Regions from separate parts of the Nicoliella sp. ESL1120 genome, predicted to be linked through region 2. Evidence: a T-box and tRNA genes for the amino acid it is inferred to sense, from the RefSeq annotation. Region 2 holds a T-box; the other holds one or more tRNA genes.
The links. A T-box is a leader RNA that pairs with one kind of tRNA and senses whether it is charged. The one in region 2 lies ahead of pheS (phenylalanine--tRNA ligase subunit alpha), so its partner is inferred to be a tRNA-Phe.
Positions count from the first base shown of each region.

Region 1 (9,710 bases), 370 kb from region 2:
ATCTGGATCAGCTTTGCTAATAAATAATTCAAGCCCATTTTTATTTGGTAATACCTGAAAAGTCAAAGCTTCGTTGTCACCTTGGAACTGATGATCAGTATCAATTTCATCTAAAATGCTATAGAAGAATTCTTCAATTTGCTTATGGTCACCTAATAGATCTAGTACGGTAATGCCATGAGCACTTAAATCATCATTGTTAATTAGAACTCTGATGGTATTGTCATTAATTCTATCCATTTCCATAGATGAGCACCTCCTTAGCACAATAAAATACTATTACTATTATCTCACATTCATACTAAAATAAAAGCTATTAGCACTTTTTTTATAAAATAATTGTTTCATCTTGAATTGCTCTATAAACTTCGCAATTAGATCCAGTTTGTAGCTTAGCTTCTTCTACAAGCTGTTTTAAGTCCCCCTTTTGTGGTAAATGACTAAGCATTAGTTTCTTTACATTCGCATTTTTAGCAAGATCCCCTGATTCTTTTGATGTCATATGCCATTTTAAACCCTTTTTGGCAGCAAAGAAATTTGTATCGGTAATTAATAAGTCTGCATCTTGAGAAAATGGAATTAATCCGTCAAAATAACTAGTATCAGCAGTAAAAACTAAAACTTTTCCATCTTTATCAATAATTCTCATTGCAAATGCTGGAACTGGATGATGGGTTCTTAAAAATGAAATTGTGAATGGCCCAACTGTTATTGGATTTATATCATTATATCCAATTCCTTCGGTTGAATTTGCCCAATTTAAAGTTGCAAAATTAATTGGATCTTCAGTATGCCCGTAAATGGGTAAAACTGGCTCTTTACGACCATCTGGGTTCAATTGCCAATAGTACTGTAAAACACCAATATCAGCAGTATGATCATGATGATAATGTGATAAAATTACAGCATCTAACTTTAGTGGATCAATAACGGTTTGTAGCTCGTTTAATGCATTGCTTCCACAGTCCAATAAAAGGTTAAAATCACCACTTTGAACTAAATAGCTACTAGTTCCAATCCCATTGGTAGGATAGCCTCCATAAAATCCAAGAACCCTTACTTTCATAATCATAATGCTCCTTTGTTTTAATATATTCAGTTACTAGTATAATATATGTAAAGGGGGAGTGAAAATGATAGCTAACATTTATGTCACTTTTGGTAGTAAAAGTTATTTAGAAAACATCATGAATCAAAATAAAAGTCATGAACTACTGCTTTTTAATTCAATTAGTAATTTTGATAGTTTTGAACTAATTGATTTATCTAATCAAAAAACTATTTTTAATAGTCCCATTAACTATAGCGTAATTAGTCAAATGGGAAATGACAATTGGCATGATTCGATTAGTTATATTAGTGTTGATCTAGACGAAAATCAACAAAAGATTTTGGATGCTAAAATTAATAATGTTATTAATAACAATTCATTACCAGATGGAATGAGCTCAATTTATTCCTTATATACAGATAATAAATTATCTAAACGTGTCATTTTAACAACATGGAATGATGATAAAAAAGTTGCTAATTGGTATCGTAATAAAACTGCTGATTACTTATTTAACTTCAAAGATGAAATTAATACTAATTACTTTGAAACTATTTATCATTATGTTAAATAAAAGAGGATATCAACTAAGATATCTGAAGAGACCCCCGTATGTTGGACAGAAAATGTTCAGCATACGGGGGTCTTTATTTTGGCAAAATATAGTTATGAATTTAGATTGAAAGTTGTTTTAGAATACCTTTCTGGAGTTGGATCAACTACGTTGAACCATAAATATGGCATTAAGGGTGTTGCAACAATCTACTCGTGGGTAAAGACGTATAAAAAATTTGGTAAAAAAGCGCTTATTGCAAAACATTATAATCAAGAATATTCTTATATGTATAAATTAAAAGTGCTGAAATGGATGCACCTCTACCACAAGTCGTATCCAGAAACAGCACTTCATTTTAATATTGCATCTCCGTCGAGCATCTTTACATGGCAACGGAGATTAGAGAATGGAAGCCTATATTTAATGAATAAACGTAAGTCCCATCAAAAGAATGTTCTCACAAATAGCGCTGTAAAGCAAATTAAACTGTTAAAAAAGCAAAATTTAGCTTTATCGATTAAACTATCCTATGAAAAATTACTAAGCACTAATAATCAATACGAAAGTATTGATTTATTAGTGAAAAAATTTAGTGATGTTGCAATTTCTAGAATATTATCATCAATTTCATTCCCTAAAAGTAGTTATTATCATCATAGAAAAGCTTCGCTTTCGAAAATAAATGATGAGTTTGATACTGAGGTGAAAAAGGCTGTTAAGGATCATCCTGCTTATGGTTATAGAAGAATAACAGCATTATTTAACAATAATGGATACCATGTTAATCACAAAAGAGTCCAGAGAATTATGCAAAAATACAGTTTACAGTGCCAACTATTTGGAAAAAGAAAACGTAAATATAACTCTTACCATGGCCAAGTAGGCCATGTTGCTGATAATGTTTTAAATGGTGATTTTTCATCTAATAGTTTTGGAGAGAAGATAACAACAGATGTAAGTGAATTTAGATATGGAAATGAAGATATAAACCATCGGGTTTATCTTTCTCCAGTGATGGATTTATATTCTGATAAAATCATTTCATATGGAATTAGCAGCCATCCAACAGTTGAACTAACATTAAAGCCGTTGAACCAGGCACTAAAAAGAATCCAGAACACTGTTAAGCATTCAATTGTGCATAGTGATCAAGGAATTCAATACCAGAGTCATAGTTGGGTTCAAACACTAAACAAATATGAAGCTATTCAGTCCATGTCCCGTAAGGGGACATGTTTAGATAATGCTCAAATGGAATCATTTTTCCATATCATGAAAATTGAAATGATGAATACGCATTATGATACCAAAAAATCCTTAATCAATGCGATGAAAACATGGATTAAGGATTACAATAACAATAGATTAAAAGAAAAACTAGGATACCAATCACCAAATCAATATTTGGGATTGATATCCTAGCAAAAAGTATTAGTCCAACCTATAGGGGTCAGATCAATCCTCTTTTATTTATGACGGTCCGTACGAGACTCGAACTCGTGATCTCCGCCGTGACAGGGCGGCGTCATAACCAACTGGACCAACGGACCATAATTGCGGGAGCTGGATTTGAACCAACGACCTTCGGGTTATGAGCCCGACGAGCTACCGAACTGCTCCATCCCGCGATAATATTATTTTATTTTTAGTCGTCATATAAAATGACCCGTACGGGATTCGAACCCATGTTACTGCCGTGAAAGGGCAGTGTCTTAACCACTTGACCAACGGGTCATATAAAATGGAGAAGGAGAGATTCGAACTCTCGCGCCGCTTGCGCGACCTATACCCTTAGCAGGGGCACCTCTTCAGCCACTTGAGTACTTCTCCATATGGGCCTAAATGGACTCGAACCATCGACCTCACGCTTATCAGGCGTGCGCTCTCACCAACTGAGCTATAGGCCCATATAAAGCGGGTAACGAGAATCGAACTCGCGACAATAGCTTGGAAGGCTATGGTTTTACCACTAAACTATACCCGCATAATATGGTATTTAATTTTAAATGGCGCGGGACAGAATCGAACTGCCGACACACGGAGCTTCAATCCGTTGCTCTACCAACTGAGCTACCGAGCCATATGGAACGGTCCGTACGAGACTCGAACTCGTGATCTCCGCCGTGACAGGGCGGCGTCATAACCAACTGGACCAACGGACCATAATTGCGGGAGCTGGATTTGAACCAACGACCTTCGGGTTATGAGCCCGACGAGCTACCGAACTGCTCCATCCCGCGATAATAAAAAAGGAGGATGAGGGATTCGAACCCTCGCGCGCTTTGACACGCCTAGCGGTTTTCAAGACCGCCCCCTTCAGCCACTTGGGTAATCCTCCATATTGAAGTTAAAACTAAAGGTCTTAATGGACCTTGTAGGACTCGAACCTACGACCAGACGGTTATGAGCCGTCGGCTCTAACCAACTGAGCTAAAGGTCCAAGTCACTATCGCGGCAGGGGGAATCGAACCCTCGACCTCCCGGGTATGAACCGGACGCTCTAGCCAGCTGAGCTACACCGCGATCTATAAATAAAACTATTGAAATTTTATTCAATCGGGAAGACAGGATTCGAACCTGCGACCCCTTGGTCCCAAACCAAGTGCTCTACCAAGCTGAGCTACTTCCCGAATATATGCACCCAGTAGGAGTCGAACCTACAACCTTCTGATTCGTAGTCAGACACTCTATCCAGTTGCGCTATGGGTGCAAAAGTGCCGAGGACCGGGATCGAACCGGTACGGTTATCACTAACCGCAGGATTTTAAGTCCTGTGCGTCTGCCAATTCCGCCACCCCGGCATAATAATGAATTGGCAAAGCGGAAGACGGGATTCGAACCCGCGACCCCCACCATGGCAAGGTGATGTTCTACCACTGAACTACTTCCGCAGCAATGCCGACTAGAGGATTCGAACCTCCGACCCCCTGTTTACAAGACAGATGCTCTGCCAACTGAGCTAAGTCGGCATAAAAGCCTTTAAAAAATATTTATAAATCCAAACATGATTATTTTCATGAATGGAGGATACAGGGCTCGAACCTGTGACCTCCTGCTTGTAAGGCAGATGCTCTCCCAACTGAGCTAATCCTCCATAAAGCGTGGCAACGTCCTATCCTTGCAGGGGGCGATCCCCCAACTACTTTTGGCGTTCAAAAGCTTAACTTCTGTGTTCGACATGGGAACAGGTGTATCCTTCTGGCCATCATCACCACACTATTTAACTGCGAGAACTTCGTTCTCTCAAAACTAGATAATATCTTATTCTTCCGTGAGAACAACCTTACTTGGTTAAGTCCTCGACCAATTAGTACTGGTCCGCTCCATGCATCACTGCACTTCCACTTCCAGCCTATCTACCTGATCATCTTTCAGGGGTCTTACTTCCATAAAGGAATGGGAAATCTCATCTCGAGGTGGGTTTCACACTTAGATGCTTTCAGCGTTTATCTCATCCATACATAGCTACCCAGCGATGCGCCTGGCGGCACAACTGGTACACCAGCGGTATGTCCACTCCGGTCCTCTCGTACTAAGAGCAGCTCCTCTCAAATTTCCTACGCCCGCGACGGATAGGGACCGAACTGTCTCACGACGTTCTGAACCCAGCTCGCGTACCGCTTTAATGGGCGAACAGCCCAACCCTTGGGACCAACTACAGCCCCAGGATGCGATGAGCCGACATCGAGGTGCCAAACCTCCCCGTCGATGTGAACTCTTGGGGGAGATAAGCCTGTTATCCCCAGGGTAGCTTTTATCCGTTGAGCGATGGCCCTTCCATACGGTACCACCGGATCACTAAGCCCGACTTTCGTCCCTGCTCGACCTGTATGTCTCGCAGTCAAGCTCCCTTCTGCCTTTACACTCGTCGAATGATTTCCAACCATTCTGAGGGAACCTTTGGGCGCCTCCGTTACTGTTTAGGAGGCGACCGCCCCAGTCAAACTGCCAACCAGACACTGTCTCCCACCACGATCAGTGGTGCGGGTTAGAGTGTTCATACAGCGAGGGTAGTATCCCACCAATGCCTCCATCGAGACTAGCGTCCCGACTTCTATGGCTCCTACCTATCCTGTACAAGCTATACAAACACCCAATATCAAGTTACAGTAAAGCTCCATGGGGTCTTTCCGTCCTGTCGCGGGTAACCTGCTTCTTCACAGGTATCTCAATTTCACCGAGTCTCTCGTTGAGACAGTGCTCAGATCGTTACGCCTTTCGTGCGGGTCGGAACTTACCCGACAAGGAATTTCGCTACCTTAGGACCGTTATAGTTACGGCCGCCGTTTACTGGGGCTTCGTTTCTGGGCTTCGCCGAAGCTAACTCATCCACTTAACCTTCCAGCACCGGGCAGGCGTCAGCCCCTATACTTCATCTTACGATTTTGCAGAAACCTGTGTTTTTGATAAACAGTCGCCTGAGCTTTTTCACTGCGGCTGCACATAGTGCAGCACCCCTTCTCCCGAAGTTACGGGGTCATTTTGCCGAGTTCCTTAACGAGAGTTCACTCGCTCACCTTAGGATTCTCTCCTCGACTACCTGTGTCGGTTTGCGGTACGGGTAGTTAACTACTAACTAGAAACTTTTCTCGGTAGTGTGACATCAACGACTTCCCTACTAAATTTCGGTCCTCATCACACCTTGTCAACACGGTATTAAGCATTTGACTCAATACCTGACTTAGTGCTTGAACATCCATATCCAACAGGATGCTACGTTTAGCCTCCTACGTCCTTCCATCGGTCAAACATAGTTAACTAGTACAGGAATCTCAACCTGTTATCCATCGCCTACGCCTCTCGGCCTCGGCTTAGGTCCCGACTAACCCTGGGAGGACGAGCCTTCCCCAGGAAACCTTAGTCATTCGGTGGATCAGATTCTCACTGATCTTTCGCTACTCATACCGGCATTCTCACTTCTAAGCGCTCCACCAGTCCTTACGGTCTGGCTTCATTGCCCTTAGAACGCTCTCCTATCACGCAACATAAGTTGCGTCCACAATCTCGGTAATATGCTTAGCCCCGGTAAATTTTCGGCGCAGAATCACTCGACTAGTGAGCTATTACGCACTCTTTAAATGGTGGCTGCTTCTGAGCCAACATCCTAGTTGTCTATGCAACTCCACATCCTTTTCCACTCAGCATATATTTAGGGACCTTAATTGGTGGTCTGGGCTGTTCCCCTTTCGACGGTGGATCTTATCACTCATCGTCTGACTCCTGGATATAAATCAATGGCATTCGGAGTTTATCTGAATTTAGTAACCCAAGACGGGCCCCTCACCCAAACAGTGCTCTACCTCCATGATTCTCGACTCCAAGGCTAACCCTAAAGCTATTTCGGAGAGAACCAGCTATCTCCAAGTTCGTTTGGAATTTCACCGCTACCCACACCTCATCCCAGCACTTTTCAACGTACACGGGTTCGGCCCTCCGGTGTGTTTTACCACACTTTCAGCCTGGACATGGGTAGATCACCTGGTTTCGGGTCTATCACAACATACTATATCGCCCTATTCAGACTCGCTTTCGCTACGGCTCCGACTTTTCATCTTAACCTTGCATGTTATCATAACTCGCCGGTTCATTCTGCAAGAGGCACGCTATCACCCATTAACGGGCTCTAACTGCTTGTAGGCACATGGTTTCAGGAACTATTTCACTCCCCTTCCGGGGTGCTTTTCACCTTTCCCTCACGGTACTGGTTCACTATCGGTCACTAGGGAGTATTTAGCCTTGGGAGATGGTCCTCCCGGATTCCGGCAATGTTTCACGTGTATTGCCGTACTCAGGATCCTGAACTGAGGGAATTAGATTTCGTCTACAGGGCTATCACCTTGTGTCGCAGAACTTCCCAGATCTTTCGACTATCTAATTCTTTGGTAACTCAAATGTTCAGTCCTACAACCCCACCGAGTAAACTCGATGGTTTGGGCTGTTCCCCGTTCGCTCGCCGCTACTGAGGGAATCGAATTTTCTTTCTCTTCCTGTGGGTACTTAGATGTTTCAGTTCCCCACGTCTGCCTTTCAATGAGTATGAATTCGTCATTGAATAATAAACGATTAAATTTATTGGGTTTCCCCATTCGGAAATCTCCGGATCAAAGCTTACGTACAGCTCCCCGAAGCATATCGGCGTTAGTCCCGTCCTTCATCGGCTCCTAGTACCAAGGCATCCACCATGCGCCCTTAATAACTTAACCTATTACCACGTAGTGGTATTTGGTTAATTGAGTAAATACGAATAAAACTAATTTAAAAAACTCAAAATAACGCGGTGTTCTCGGTTGAAATTGTATTTAATACAATTCAATAATTTGGAAAAATTAAAATATTATCTAGTTTTCAAAGAACCAAGTATTATGACACTTACGTGTCAATGGAGAATAGCGGGATCGAACCGCTGACCTCCTGCTTGCAAAGCAGGTGCTCTCCCAGCTGAGCTAATTCCCCATACCATTTAAATTAAATTAATCAACAAGTGATTAATAATGGGCCTAAATGGACTCGAACCATCGACCTCACGCTTATCAGGCGTGCGCTCTCACCAACTGAGCTATAGGCCCAAAGAAGCGTGGTTCCATAGTTTGAGAGTAGACCTCTCAAAACTAAACAAAACTATGACTGTGTAAGGTTCCGAATTATTCCTTAGAAAGGAGGTGATCCAGCCGCAGGTTCTCCTACGGCTACCTTGTTACGACTTCACCCTAATCATCAGTCCTACCTTAGGCGGCTAGCTCCTCAAAAGAGGTTACTGCACCGACTTTGGGTATTACTAACTCTCATGGTGTGACGGGCGGTGTGTACAAGACCCGGGAACGTATTCACCGTGGCATGCTGATCCACGATTACTAGTGATTCCAACTTCATGCAGGCGAGTTGCAGCCTGCAATCCGAACTGAGAACGGCTTTAAGAGATTAGCTTGACCTCGCGGTTTTGCGACTCGTTGTACCGTCCATTGTAGCACGTGTGTAGCCCAGGCCATAAGGGGCATGATGATTTGACGTCGTCCCCACCTTCCTCCGGTTTGTCACCGGCAGTCTCACTAGAGTGCCCAACTGAATGCTGGCAACTAATAATAGGGGTTGCGCTCGTTGCGGGACTTAACCCAACATCTCACGACACGAGCTGACGACAACCATGCACCACCTGTCATCCTGTCCCCGAAGGGAACGGCTAATCTCTTAGCTTTGCAGGAGATGTCAAGGCCTGGTAAGGTTCTTCGCGTAGCATCGAATTAAACCACATGCTCCACCACTTGTGCGGGTCCCCGTCAATTCCTTTGAGTTTCAACCTTGCGGTCGTACTCCCCAGGCGGAATGCTTAATGCGTTAGCTGCGGCACTAAAGGGCGGAAACCCTCTAACACCTAGCATTCATCGTTTACGGCATGGACTACCAGGGTATCTAATCCTGTTTGCTACCCATGCTTTCGAGCCTCAGCGTCAGTTACAGACCAGACAGCCGCCTTCGCCACTGGTGTTCTTCCATATATCTACGCATTTCACCGCTACACATGGAGTTCCACTGTCCTCTTCTGCACTCAAGTTTCTCAGTTTCCGATGCACTTCTCCGGTTAAGCCGAAGGCTTTCACATCAGACTTAAAAAACCGCCTGCGCTCGCTTTACGCCCAATAAATCCGGACAACGTTTGCCACCTACGTATTACCGCGGCTGCTGGCACGTAGTTAGCCGTGACTTTCTGGTTAAATACCGTCAAAGCTTGATCATTTCCTATCAAACTTGTTCTTCTTTAACAACAGAGTTTTACGAGCCGAAACCCTTCTTCACTCACGCGGCGTTGCTCCATCAGACTTGCGTCCATTGTGGAAGATTCCCTACTGCTGCCTCCCGTAGGAGTATGGGCCGTGTCTCAGTCCCATTGTGGCCGATTACCCTCTCAGGTCGGCTACGTATCATTGCCTTGGTAGGCCATTACCCCACCAACAAGCTAATACGCCGCAGGTCCATCCTAAAGTGATGCAAACGCATCTTTCAAACAAAAACCATGCGGTTTTTGTTGTTATGCGGTATTAGCACTTGTTTCCAAATGTTATCCCCCGCTTTAGGGCAAGTTACCTACGTGTTACTCACCAGTTCGCC
Region 1 covers NZ_CP196383.1:812,809-822,518, reverse strand. Annotated here, with positions in the region: gene ACSYTE_RS03525 (adaptor protein MecA) at 1-246, opposite strand, end outside; gene ACSYTE_RS03520 (MBL fold metallo-hydrolase) at 329-1,066, opposite strand; gene ACSYTE_RS03515 (hypothetical protein) at 1,134-1,625, shown strand; gene ACSYTE_RS03510 (IS3 family transposase) at 1,704-3,029, shown strand; tRNA gene ACSYTE_RS03505 (tRNA-Asp) at 3,084-3,157, opposite strand; tRNA gene ACSYTE_RS03500 (tRNA-Met) at 3,162-3,235, opposite strand; tRNA gene ACSYTE_RS03495 (tRNA-Glu) at 3,270-3,341, opposite strand; tRNA gene ACSYTE_RS03490 (tRNA-Ser) at 3,350-3,437, opposite strand; tRNA gene ACSYTE_RS03485 (tRNA-Ile) at 3,441-3,514, opposite strand; tRNA gene ACSYTE_RS03480 (tRNA-Gly) at 3,521-3,591, opposite strand; tRNA gene ACSYTE_RS03475 (tRNA-Phe) at 3,615-3,687, opposite strand; tRNA gene ACSYTE_RS03470 (tRNA-Asp) at 3,696-3,769, opposite strand; tRNA gene ACSYTE_RS03465 (tRNA-Met) at 3,774-3,847, opposite strand; tRNA gene ACSYTE_RS03460 (tRNA-Ser) at 3,858-3,945, opposite strand; tRNA gene ACSYTE_RS03455 (tRNA-Ile) at 3,974-4,047, opposite strand; tRNA gene ACSYTE_RS03450 (tRNA-Met) at 4,057-4,130, opposite strand; tRNA gene ACSYTE_RS03445 (tRNA-Pro) at 4,164-4,237, opposite strand; tRNA gene ACSYTE_RS03440 (tRNA-Arg) at 4,244-4,317, opposite strand; tRNA gene ACSYTE_RS03435 (tRNA-Leu) at 4,323-4,408, opposite strand; tRNA gene ACSYTE_RS03430 (tRNA-Gly) at 4,427-4,498, opposite strand; tRNA gene ACSYTE_RS03425 (tRNA-Thr) at 4,504-4,576, opposite strand; tRNA gene ACSYTE_RS03420 (tRNA-Val) at 4,629-4,701, opposite strand; rRNA gene rrf (5S ribosomal RNA) at 4,707-4,823, opposite strand; rRNA gene ACSYTE_RS03410 (23S ribosomal RNA) at 4,895-7,810, opposite strand; tRNA gene ACSYTE_RS03405 (tRNA-Ala) at 7,988-8,060, opposite strand; tRNA gene ACSYTE_RS03400 (tRNA-Ile) at 8,100-8,173, opposite strand; rRNA gene ACSYTE_RS03395 (16S ribosomal RNA) at 8,260-9,710, opposite strand, start outside.
Region 1: it encodes a tRNA-Phe, which carries the amino acid that the T-box ahead of pheS (phenylalanine--tRNA ligase subunit alpha) is inferred to sense. The anticodon was not compared.

Region 2 (9,710 bases):
TTCCTTCTGACCATTCCTTTGGGACCACATCCTTAGCAAAACCAATTTCATCTAACGCACAAAGCATCCCGTTGGAAACTACGCCCCGCATTTTACTACGTTTGATTTTTAAGTTATCGCCAACCCTAGCGCCTACTTCAGCGACGATCACCTTTTTATCAACTTGAACGTTCGGTGCACCACACACGATTTGAATCGGTTCATCTTCACCAACATCAACTTGGCAAATATGCAGGTGATCTGAATCGGGATGGTCTTCCATTGAAACGACCTTCCCAACTACTAATTTTTTAAGCCCGTCAGCTGGACGCACTACGCCATCAACTTCAACGGCCGTTCTTTCGATCTTTTCGGCTAATTTATCGACAGGGACGTTCAAGTCCAGGTATTCTTTTAGCCATTTATAAGAAACAAGCATGTTTTAACACTCCTTAGTTAAATTGAGATAGGAAGCGGACATCATCTAAATAGAAGTCCCGAATATCTGAGACCCCGTATTTCAACATTGCAAGCCGATCAGGTCCTAAACCGAATGCAAAGCCAGTGTATTTTTCAGGATCGACGCCTGCATTTTTCAAGACGTTTGGGTGCACCATTCCAGCCCCCAAAACTTCAATCCAGCCGCTGCCCTTACATACGCTACAACCCTTACCCATACAATTAAAACAGGTAATATCAGCCTCAACTGATGGTTCGGTAAATGGGAAGTAACTTGGCCGTAGCCGCACGTTAAATTTGTCGCCAAATAACTCATGGGTCAATAGTTCCAAGGTCCCCTTTAGATCACTCATCGTAACGTTTTCAGAAACCACCATTCCTTCAACTTGATGGAATTGATGTGAGTGAGTGGGATCATCGGTATCACGTCGATAAACAACCCCTGGTGAGATCATCTTTAGTGGGCCCTTGTCGAAGTCATGCTTTTCAAGCGTCCGCGCTTGCATTGGTGATGTTTGGGTCCGCATCAAGATTTCATCTGTAATGTAAAAAGTATCTTGCATATCACGTGCTGGATGGTCCTTTGGTAGGTTCATCATTTCGAAGTTATACTTATCTTCTTCCACTTCTGGACCGCTAAGCACTGAATAACCCATCCCTAAGAACAAGTCCGTAATTTCATCAATGATCGACTGAATGACATGGGGATGACCCTTGGCTACTGGTGTACCAGGCAACGTCACGTCAATTTTTTCATTAGCCAATTGAGCATTCAATCGCTTGGCTTCTAATTCAGCGACCTTAGCATCCAATGCAGTTTGTAGGTCATCTCTAATCTTATTAGCATAGCTACCGACCTTGGGCCGTTCTTCAACTGCAAGGTCTTTGATCCCCCGTAACGCCTTAGTAATGGGACCCTTTTTCCCCAATAGCTTTACCTTTATATTTTCATGAATTGCTTTAATATCAGTCGCATCATTGATGGCTTTAATTCCACGATCATGAATTTGACTTAATTCATCCTTTAAACTCATCTTTATCCTCCTTAATTGCACAAAAAAAGCCTCATCCCTACAAAAAGGGACGAAGCTGCGCGGTACCACCCTACTTTAGATGCTAGATCAAAGCCATCTACTCTCAAAATCAATAACGGTGATCACCGGATATTTTTTGTTCATTAACAAACTCCCAATATCTGTTCAGAAAATGAATTCAATCGACCTATAGCTACTTTCAGCATCTATAGCTTCTCTGTGAAACGGTCAACCTACTAATTTTTCATCGAAACATATCTAGTTTGATATTAAACTATTCATAGCAATTAATCAAGCCTATTTTTAGGCGAACCACTTATTCGCCCAATTATGAACTGAGCTCATAATGGGCTCTAGCTCTAGTCCCTTTGCGGTCAATTGATATTGGATCAATGAAGAATCCTTAAATGTATTTCTGGAAACGATTCCTTCGGCCTCTAGTTCTTTAAGGCGTTCAACTAAAACTCGATCACTACACTTACTAATCGTCTTAGCAATGTTCTTAAATCTGAGGGGGCCTTCATTTAGTAATGTTTCGATGATCAATCCATTCCATTTTTTGCCTAAAATCGCAAATGTCTTTTGAAACTTTGGGCAAAGGTGAAAATCTGGAGCACATTGATCAGCTTTTAATTCGTCCATAAAAAATCCCTCCTGTAATAAATAATCATGTATTATCCATTTTATCGATATTTCAAATTTTTTCAAATATTTTCCTTACTTTTCGGTTAAACGGTCCTAAAAATTCATGAATTGCTGCATAATCATCGACTAATGATACAATAACGCTCTCTTTGTATTTTGGTCGTGCCAATGTAAAGCCCCACATATGTTTTAATATAATGTCGCGTTCCATTGGTGAAAGCTCAGTTATTTTTTCAGCGTTCTTTAATGCTACGCGGGGATGAATAAAGGCGTGTGAACCTAAATTGAACTTAGTGACCCGCCAGTCATAAAAGAAAAAATCGTGTAACAATCCCCCACGTGCAATGGCCCGATAGTTCAAATGGAATTTTTTAGCAATTCGATAGCTAACGTATGAAACGTAAATCGAATGATTAAGCCTGGTAGAGTGATGGTGTTGGACGATCGTGGCCATCCGCTTTACTAACGGTTGCGCCAATAAATCTGAAACGATTGAGACGTACTCCTTATCATTGCGCCAATTAGAAGCATCCAAAATGATTCCTCCCTACTTTTGTAAGTGAAACATTACGATTCCAGCAGCAATCGCCACGTTCAAGGATTCAGCATTTCCCTTCATTGGGATAAATAAATTAGCATCAGTGGTCGCAAGCAACGCCGATTGCATTCCATTGCCCTCGTTGCCCATTACCAATGCAAAGTTGGATTGTGGAGTAATTGTACTTAGCGCAACGGCGTTCGGATTTAACTCAGTCCCATAAACTGGATAACCCTGTTCATGATATTCGTTAATCCATTCAGCGAGGTCTGCTTCAGCAATTTGAACGTGGAACTGGCTGCCCTGCATTGCTCGTGATACCTTTGGAGAATACTGACTAGCCGTTCCAGAACCAAAAACGACTCCAGTTAGCCCCATTGCATCGGCAGTCCGAACCATCGTTCCGATATTACCTGGATCTTGAACTTGATCCAATAGTAGCCATCCGCCTTGAGCATAATTAGCTGCTACTTGGGCACTCGGCTGAATTTCAACCACGGCAAAAATGCCCTGGGGGGTTTTAGTATCACTAATGTGGTTCGCAACTTCATTAGTCACTACGACATAATCATATTTATCAACAAAGAAATCCCCGTCAGCATCTAGCCGCGCTTGGGTCACGATTATCGTAACGATTGGTTGATCATAATTAATGGCTTCAGAAACTAAGTGCCATCCCTCTAATAGGTATTGGCCAGCCCCTTGGCGCCCGTGTTTGGTTTTTAATTTCGTCCAGGCTTTGACCTGGCGATTTTGATTTGATGTAATTTTTTCCATTATTTTCTCCTGTATAATCCGCAATTAATATTCTAACATATTTATTGTGATATAATTTTATTGTTAACTATTTTTTAAGTAAGAGGTAATGAAATGAAACCAACTTTAGAATTAATCGTTTATGGAACCGTCCAAGGGGTCGGATTCAGATGGGCAACCAAACAAGTTGCTGAACAACTCAATATTAATGGTTCCGTCGAGAACCTAGCGGATGGATCAGTACGGATTTTGGCTCAAGGTGAGCACAAACAATTAGATCAATTCGTAGATCAAGTTAGACAACCATCAAACAGTGCTGCAGAGGTAACTGATATTAACCTTAGTTTCACTAAGCACGATGCTTTTCATAATTTTACCACGATTTAATTTGCAAATTCGCCGTGATTAAATTACGATATTTAAATAGCATATTATGATGATTATAGGAAGGATTTTTGATTTAAATGAAAAAGTTAAAACGACTGAGTGCACTAGCAATGGCTGGTTCATTAGTCCTATTATTAAGTGGTTGTGTCCAAACCGATAAGAACGGCCAACCATACGGATGGTATTATGATCTATTCGGTAAAACAGGCGAAAGCATCATGAATTTGATCGCTAAGTTCGTTGGTGGTTATGGTTGGGCATTGATCGTCCTTACCGTATTAGTTAGATTAGTGCTATTGCCACTGATGGTTAATCAAATGCGTAAGTCTACTACTCAACAAGAAAAGATGAGCCTGTTAAAACCACAACTAGATGAAATCAAAAAACATCAAAAGGCTGCTAAAACCCAAGAAGAACAGGCAGCTGCCAGCCAAGCAATGATGTCACTATACCGTGAAAATGGGGTCAGCATGACTGGTGGAATCGGATGTTTACCAATTTTGATTCAACTACCAGTGTTCGCCGCACTGTACGAAGCAATTCGATTCTCACCCGAACTTTCCAAAACCATTTTCTTTGGAATCAAGCTTGGCGATAAAAACATCGCATTAGCAATCCTCTCATTCGTTGCTTATATTATTCAGGCCTTATTATCCAAACAGGGACTACCAAAAGAACAACAAAAACAAATGCAGGCAATGCTATTCATTAGTCCCATCTTCATATTAATAATTGCCTTTCAAGCTCCTGCTGGATTGGGAATCTACTTCTTCATTGGCGGAATTTTTGCATGTATCCAAACCCTGATCATTAATCTGTACCGTCCAAAGATCAGAAGAGAAGTGGCCGAAGCTGCTAAAAAAAATCCACCGAAAAAAGTTGATTTATCATCCTTAGTAGCCACAGAAAATAAGCCTAAGCAAACTAATCAATCCAGTAATAATAACCAGAGAAATCGGAACCGTAATGCTGGAAAACAAAATCGCAAGTAAATAAAAAGAATTGATAATTTTAAAATTATCAATTCTTTTTTTATCTACAGGTTAGCTTCATTATTATTTTCAGCATCCCTTGCTTCTAATGCCAATCGTTGTTCCTTGCTTAAAATTGGCAATGAGACACTAAAAATCGAACCCGAACCAACTGAACTTTCGACGGCAATCTTACCATGGTAAGCCTCAACCAATCGTTTTGCGATCGATAGACCTAATCCATTACCACCTTGATCACGGCTTCTTGACTTATCAACTCGATAGAAACGATCAAAAACATTGCGCATATTTTCTTGACTGATTCCTTCACCGAAGTCTTGAACCGATAATTCAACACTTCGCATATTGCGGGATAATGAAACGTGAATGATCTTACGCTCGGCTGAATATTTAACCGCATTGTCCAGAAGAATAATCAATAACTGTTCGAGATGGTTACGGTAGATCTGTGCATAAACCGGTTTTCTAACGTCATTATCAAACGTGAAGTTAAAGTCTGGATGCAACATCTTAAAATCATTAAATTGCTGTTCCACCACTTCTTCAACATTCGTGATGCGATCTCGATAATTTAAACTGGCCTGTTCCACACGGGATAGCTCAAGCATCTCATTAATCAAGCTTTTCATTCGATTAATTTCAGCAATCGATGAATCAATCGACTCATCAAGCACGACTTGATCTTTTTTCCCCCAACGCTTTAGTAAGTCCATGTGGCCTTGAATCACCGCCACAGGCGTTCTTAATTCATGTGAAACATCTTCTACAAAGCGTTGCTGTTGCTCAATATAGCGTTGCATCGTATCAAGCATTTCATTGAACAGGGTCCCTAAATCAGTTAATTCATCATTTTGATTTAGCTTGGGCACCCGCTTAGAAGTCTTCGGGGAATCACTAACTTCATCGATGGTGCGCCTAATTTTATTAATTGGTCGTAGCAAGTAAGCAGCCATAGCATACGCTAGTAGTGATGATATCGCAGTTGTCATGATCAATAATAATAGTAAAATAGCGACTAACTTGTTCGTTGATGAGTGATAATCATTTAACTGATCAACGATTCGAACGTAACCAACCACGCTCCGCGTTCCCCGTTTAAAGATGGGCGCATCACCAATTAACACAAGTGAATGGTTCACTCGATCGCTGTACACCCGTTTACTAATGATCGAATGCGTCAACGGCTTCGGATTAGAATTACCCACCATAAATAAAGACTGTTTTTTCGCATCGGAAACACTGATCGAAGTGTTATTACGCGATAAATCGTTGAACACTGAATCAGGAGCCACTAATTGGTCATCGCGCTGATTTGGATTTAAGCGCGGTGATAATACATTGTAAACGTTATCGTGATCGAACTTATCGAGTGATTCCAAACGATTCGTAACGCTATTCAAAGTACTTTTGACATGGTCCATTTCCTGATCTAATAATACATCAGAAAAGCGATTATAAATTAAGAATGAAAAAATTGATACAACTAGAAAAACAACTACCGACGTGCCGACAGACCATTTCCATTTTAAGGAAATCCATCTTCTCCCGTTACTAACGTCATCAGATGATGCGTTTTGTGATTGTTGCTTATCTTGTTTTGAAATCATGAACGCATCACGTATCCTGTCCCACGCACGGTTTGAATGTAACTCTTGTCGCCGTCGCGATCAATTTTATTTCTCAGGTAACGAATGTAAACATCAACCACGTTCGTTTCAGCATCTGAATCGTAACCCCACACCTTGTTCAAGAGAACGTCACGTGCTAAGACAACGTTTACATTTTCCATTAACGTTAATAGTAATTCGTACTCCCGCTTGGTAAGGTCAATTACCTCGTCACCACGCCGCACGATCCGACTTTCCTTTTCGATCGTAAGGTCCTTAAAGTGAACCACCTTTTGTTCTTGGGCTTTTTGATGACCTTCGATCTTAATTCTCCGTAAGAGGGCCCGAATCCGCGCAAGTAATTCTTCAATTGCAAATGGCTTTACGATGTAATCATCGGCTCCATGATCGAATCCAGATACCCGATCAATTACTGAGTCACGTGCGGTCATCATAATAATTGGGGTATCCTTCTTTTCACGTAATCGCCGTGCCACTTCCATTCCGTTCAATTTAGGAAGCATTAAATCGAGTAAAATGACATCAAAGTCATCATTAATTGCTTCTTCAAGTCCATCCCGACCGTTTCCAGCAACCGTAACGTCATATCCTTCATGCTTTAGCTCTAATTCAACGAAACGAGAGAGACTTTTTTCATCTTCAACAATCAATACATTGGTCATAACTGTCCCACCTTCAATTTTTTCATATAATTCCATTTTAACATAAATTAGATATTTTTAAGCAACGTCTAATCGTTTTAGCAGAAAAATAAAAAGCTTTCAGAACCCATGGTGTTCTGAAAGCTTTTTTAATCCTGATAATTAGTTATTAGTGTTACTAATAACATCTTTACCATCGTAATAACCACAACTTGGGCAAACGAAGTGTGACTTACGTAATTCACCACAATTTGGGCATGGAGTCAAACCAGGGACATTCAACTTAATGTGACCCCGACGCATGCGCTTCTTAGCTTTAGAAGTTCTTCTTGCTGGTACAGCCAATATAAACCCCTCCTTCTTTTTAAAATATCCACTAGTGAAATTTTTAAGCCTTACTAATCTTGATTAAAGAAATCTTTTAACTTGGTAAGACGTGGATCAACTGGTTTATCATCTGTCTTAGGATGTTTATAGTCATCCTCCGAAATTACTTGCCAATCATCACCTTCTGGCATAATGTTTAGTTCGGACTCTTTCGGTGACAGAATATGCATTGGGATTTGCAGAATGATATTATCAGCTACGGATTTATCAAAATCAATGGCCCCATCTTCATCGGTGACCAATGCAATCTCGTTAGCGTTACTATCATCTTGTTCGAAGCTCCTTAAGGCAGCTTCATCTGGAACATAGACTTCATTAATGCTAAAGTCTAATGGCAATTTAACAGGCGTTAATGAACGAGATGACGGAACCGTAATTTCGCCCTTGACCTGTGCATTCACAATTGCCTTCCCCTGATTATAAAAAACATATGATTCAACATTTACAGGCTGAACATCAATGATTTGATCAGAGTATCTAGATAAAAGGTCATCCTTTAAATCTAATTCAACTTTTTCAGAAAGTGGTACAGCTTTGTAATCTTTTAAATCACTCAAATACCATTTCATAGCAGTTCCTCCTAATGCAACGTGATTAATTATACATATTAGCAATTTTAATGTCAAGGTAATTTCCTTGATAGCTTCATTTTTTAATAATTGGGTGCCGATACAAATCCTCGAACTGATTGGTTTGCATCTGAATCAACATCCCAGCCTTAAATTCAACTGCCAACTGTGATTGTAGCACTGATTGACTTATCTTTGAAATAATTGGCCACTCAATTTGTTTTTTGACCTGATTTAAATACTGTTGACCAAGTGGACTAAAACCTAATACCCGAATGTATGGAGATTGACCAAGCATTTGGTGTGCGTCCAATTTTAATAATGTGGCCACTAATAACCGCTGAATCCGCGGATAGGTGTAGCGCTTGGTCTTAACGGCATCAATAAAGTCAGTGAAACGAGCATTTTGAATGGCAGCTTGTTTTAACCTTGATTCGATACCCTCGGTCATTTGATAAACCGATCGTAAATCAGCCAGTGAAGTCGTTAATAACTGATAACGCAACTGGGGCCAAAAAAGTAACCAATCCAACAGCTGCGGTGTTGATGATAACAATATCTTCCGCGAACTTGCTGGCAACACTTCTGATACCCCTGCATCATCGTTCTTCGCCAATAGTGCACGACGAATGGCAGTTGCACTAGCAAATTTAGTCTGCCAATTTTGATCATGATGTTGACTACCGATTCGCTCGATGGGCACCAATTTAATCGGACTCGCCAATTTATGAACTGCACGCGCATAGTTAAAAGCCAAGATATCATTAGGTTGGTCGATTGCCACCCCTAACTGAGATTTAACCGCTGCTTGCAATAAAGCAGGATAGCTCTGCTGATAATCTTTAAAGTGCTGTTGATCACCCTTCACTTCAAGTTGGCCCAGCCGTTTAAAATCATAGTTCGAATGTTCACAGCCGAACGCTAAGGCATCACACTTTAATTGATCAACGATCCGAATGGCTTCATACGCGAAGATATCAGCAGGCTGAACTGCTCCAAAAACTGGTAACTCGACTACTAGATCGACGCCACCAGCCAACGCCATTTCAGTCCGCTGCCATTTATCAACAATTGAAGGAGCGCCTCTTTGCACCCAATTACCACTCATTACGGCAACTGTAACGTCAGCGTGGGCTAAGCGTTTTGCCATTTGGAGCTGGTAAAGATGCCCGTTATGAAACGGATTATATTCTGCAATAATGCCGACAGCCGATAACATCAGTTACTCCTTTTTCGCAACGAAAAACCACCGTGTCGTATCAGGTTGAACATCGGCATCACCGAAATCAGCACTAGGTTTAACGTTAGTGAATCCCGCCTTCTTGAGCGTCTTAAGATAGGTTGGCATTGGATAGGTCCGTTCTAAATGTAATTCAGATATCTCATCGTAGGCTTCTTTAGCTGGATTATAGTTAAAAAACGATAGATCATGTTCGACTGAATGGGGTGCATCCCCTGAATATGAACGCCACATGAAGGCCCTTGACTCATCATGATAATTATACATATACCCTGGATAAACGACATCGGTCTGATACGGGGTGATCACATCGAACAAGAAGACCCCATCTGCACTCAAGTGTTGTGCGACCTGAGTAAACATTTGTAACAACTGGTCTGCATCTTTTAGATAACAAATTGAATCATCAAAACAAGTGATGGTCTGAAAGGTATCCAATCCCTCTAGATCAAGCA
Region 2 covers NZ_CP196383.1:1,181,397-1,191,106, forward strand. Annotated here, with positions in the region: gene pheT (phenylalanine--tRNA ligase subunit beta) at 1-418, opposite strand, end outside; gene pheS (phenylalanine--tRNA ligase subunit alpha) at 432-1,472, opposite strand; T-box leader at 1,515-1,732, opposite strand; gene ACSYTE_RS05000 (winged helix-turn-helix transcriptional regulator) at 1,776-2,114, opposite strand; gene ACSYTE_RS05005 (HD domain-containing protein) at 2,167-2,652, opposite strand; gene ACSYTE_RS05010 (TrmH family RNA methyltransferase) at 2,665-3,432, opposite strand; gene ACSYTE_RS05015 (acylphosphatase) at 3,526-3,798, shown strand; gene yidC (membrane protein insertase YidC) at 3,876-4,790, shown strand; gene ACSYTE_RS05025 (sensor histidine kinase) at 4,835-6,397, opposite strand; gene ACSYTE_RS05030 (response regulator transcription factor) at 6,394-7,080, opposite strand; gene rpmF (50S ribosomal protein L32) at 7,222-7,404, opposite strand; gene ACSYTE_RS05040 (DUF177 domain-containing protein) at 7,458-8,015, opposite strand; gene ACSYTE_RS05045 (nucleotidyltransferase) at 8,092-9,234, opposite strand; gene ACSYTE_RS05050 (class I SAM-dependent DNA methyltransferase) at 9,238-9,710, opposite strand, start outside.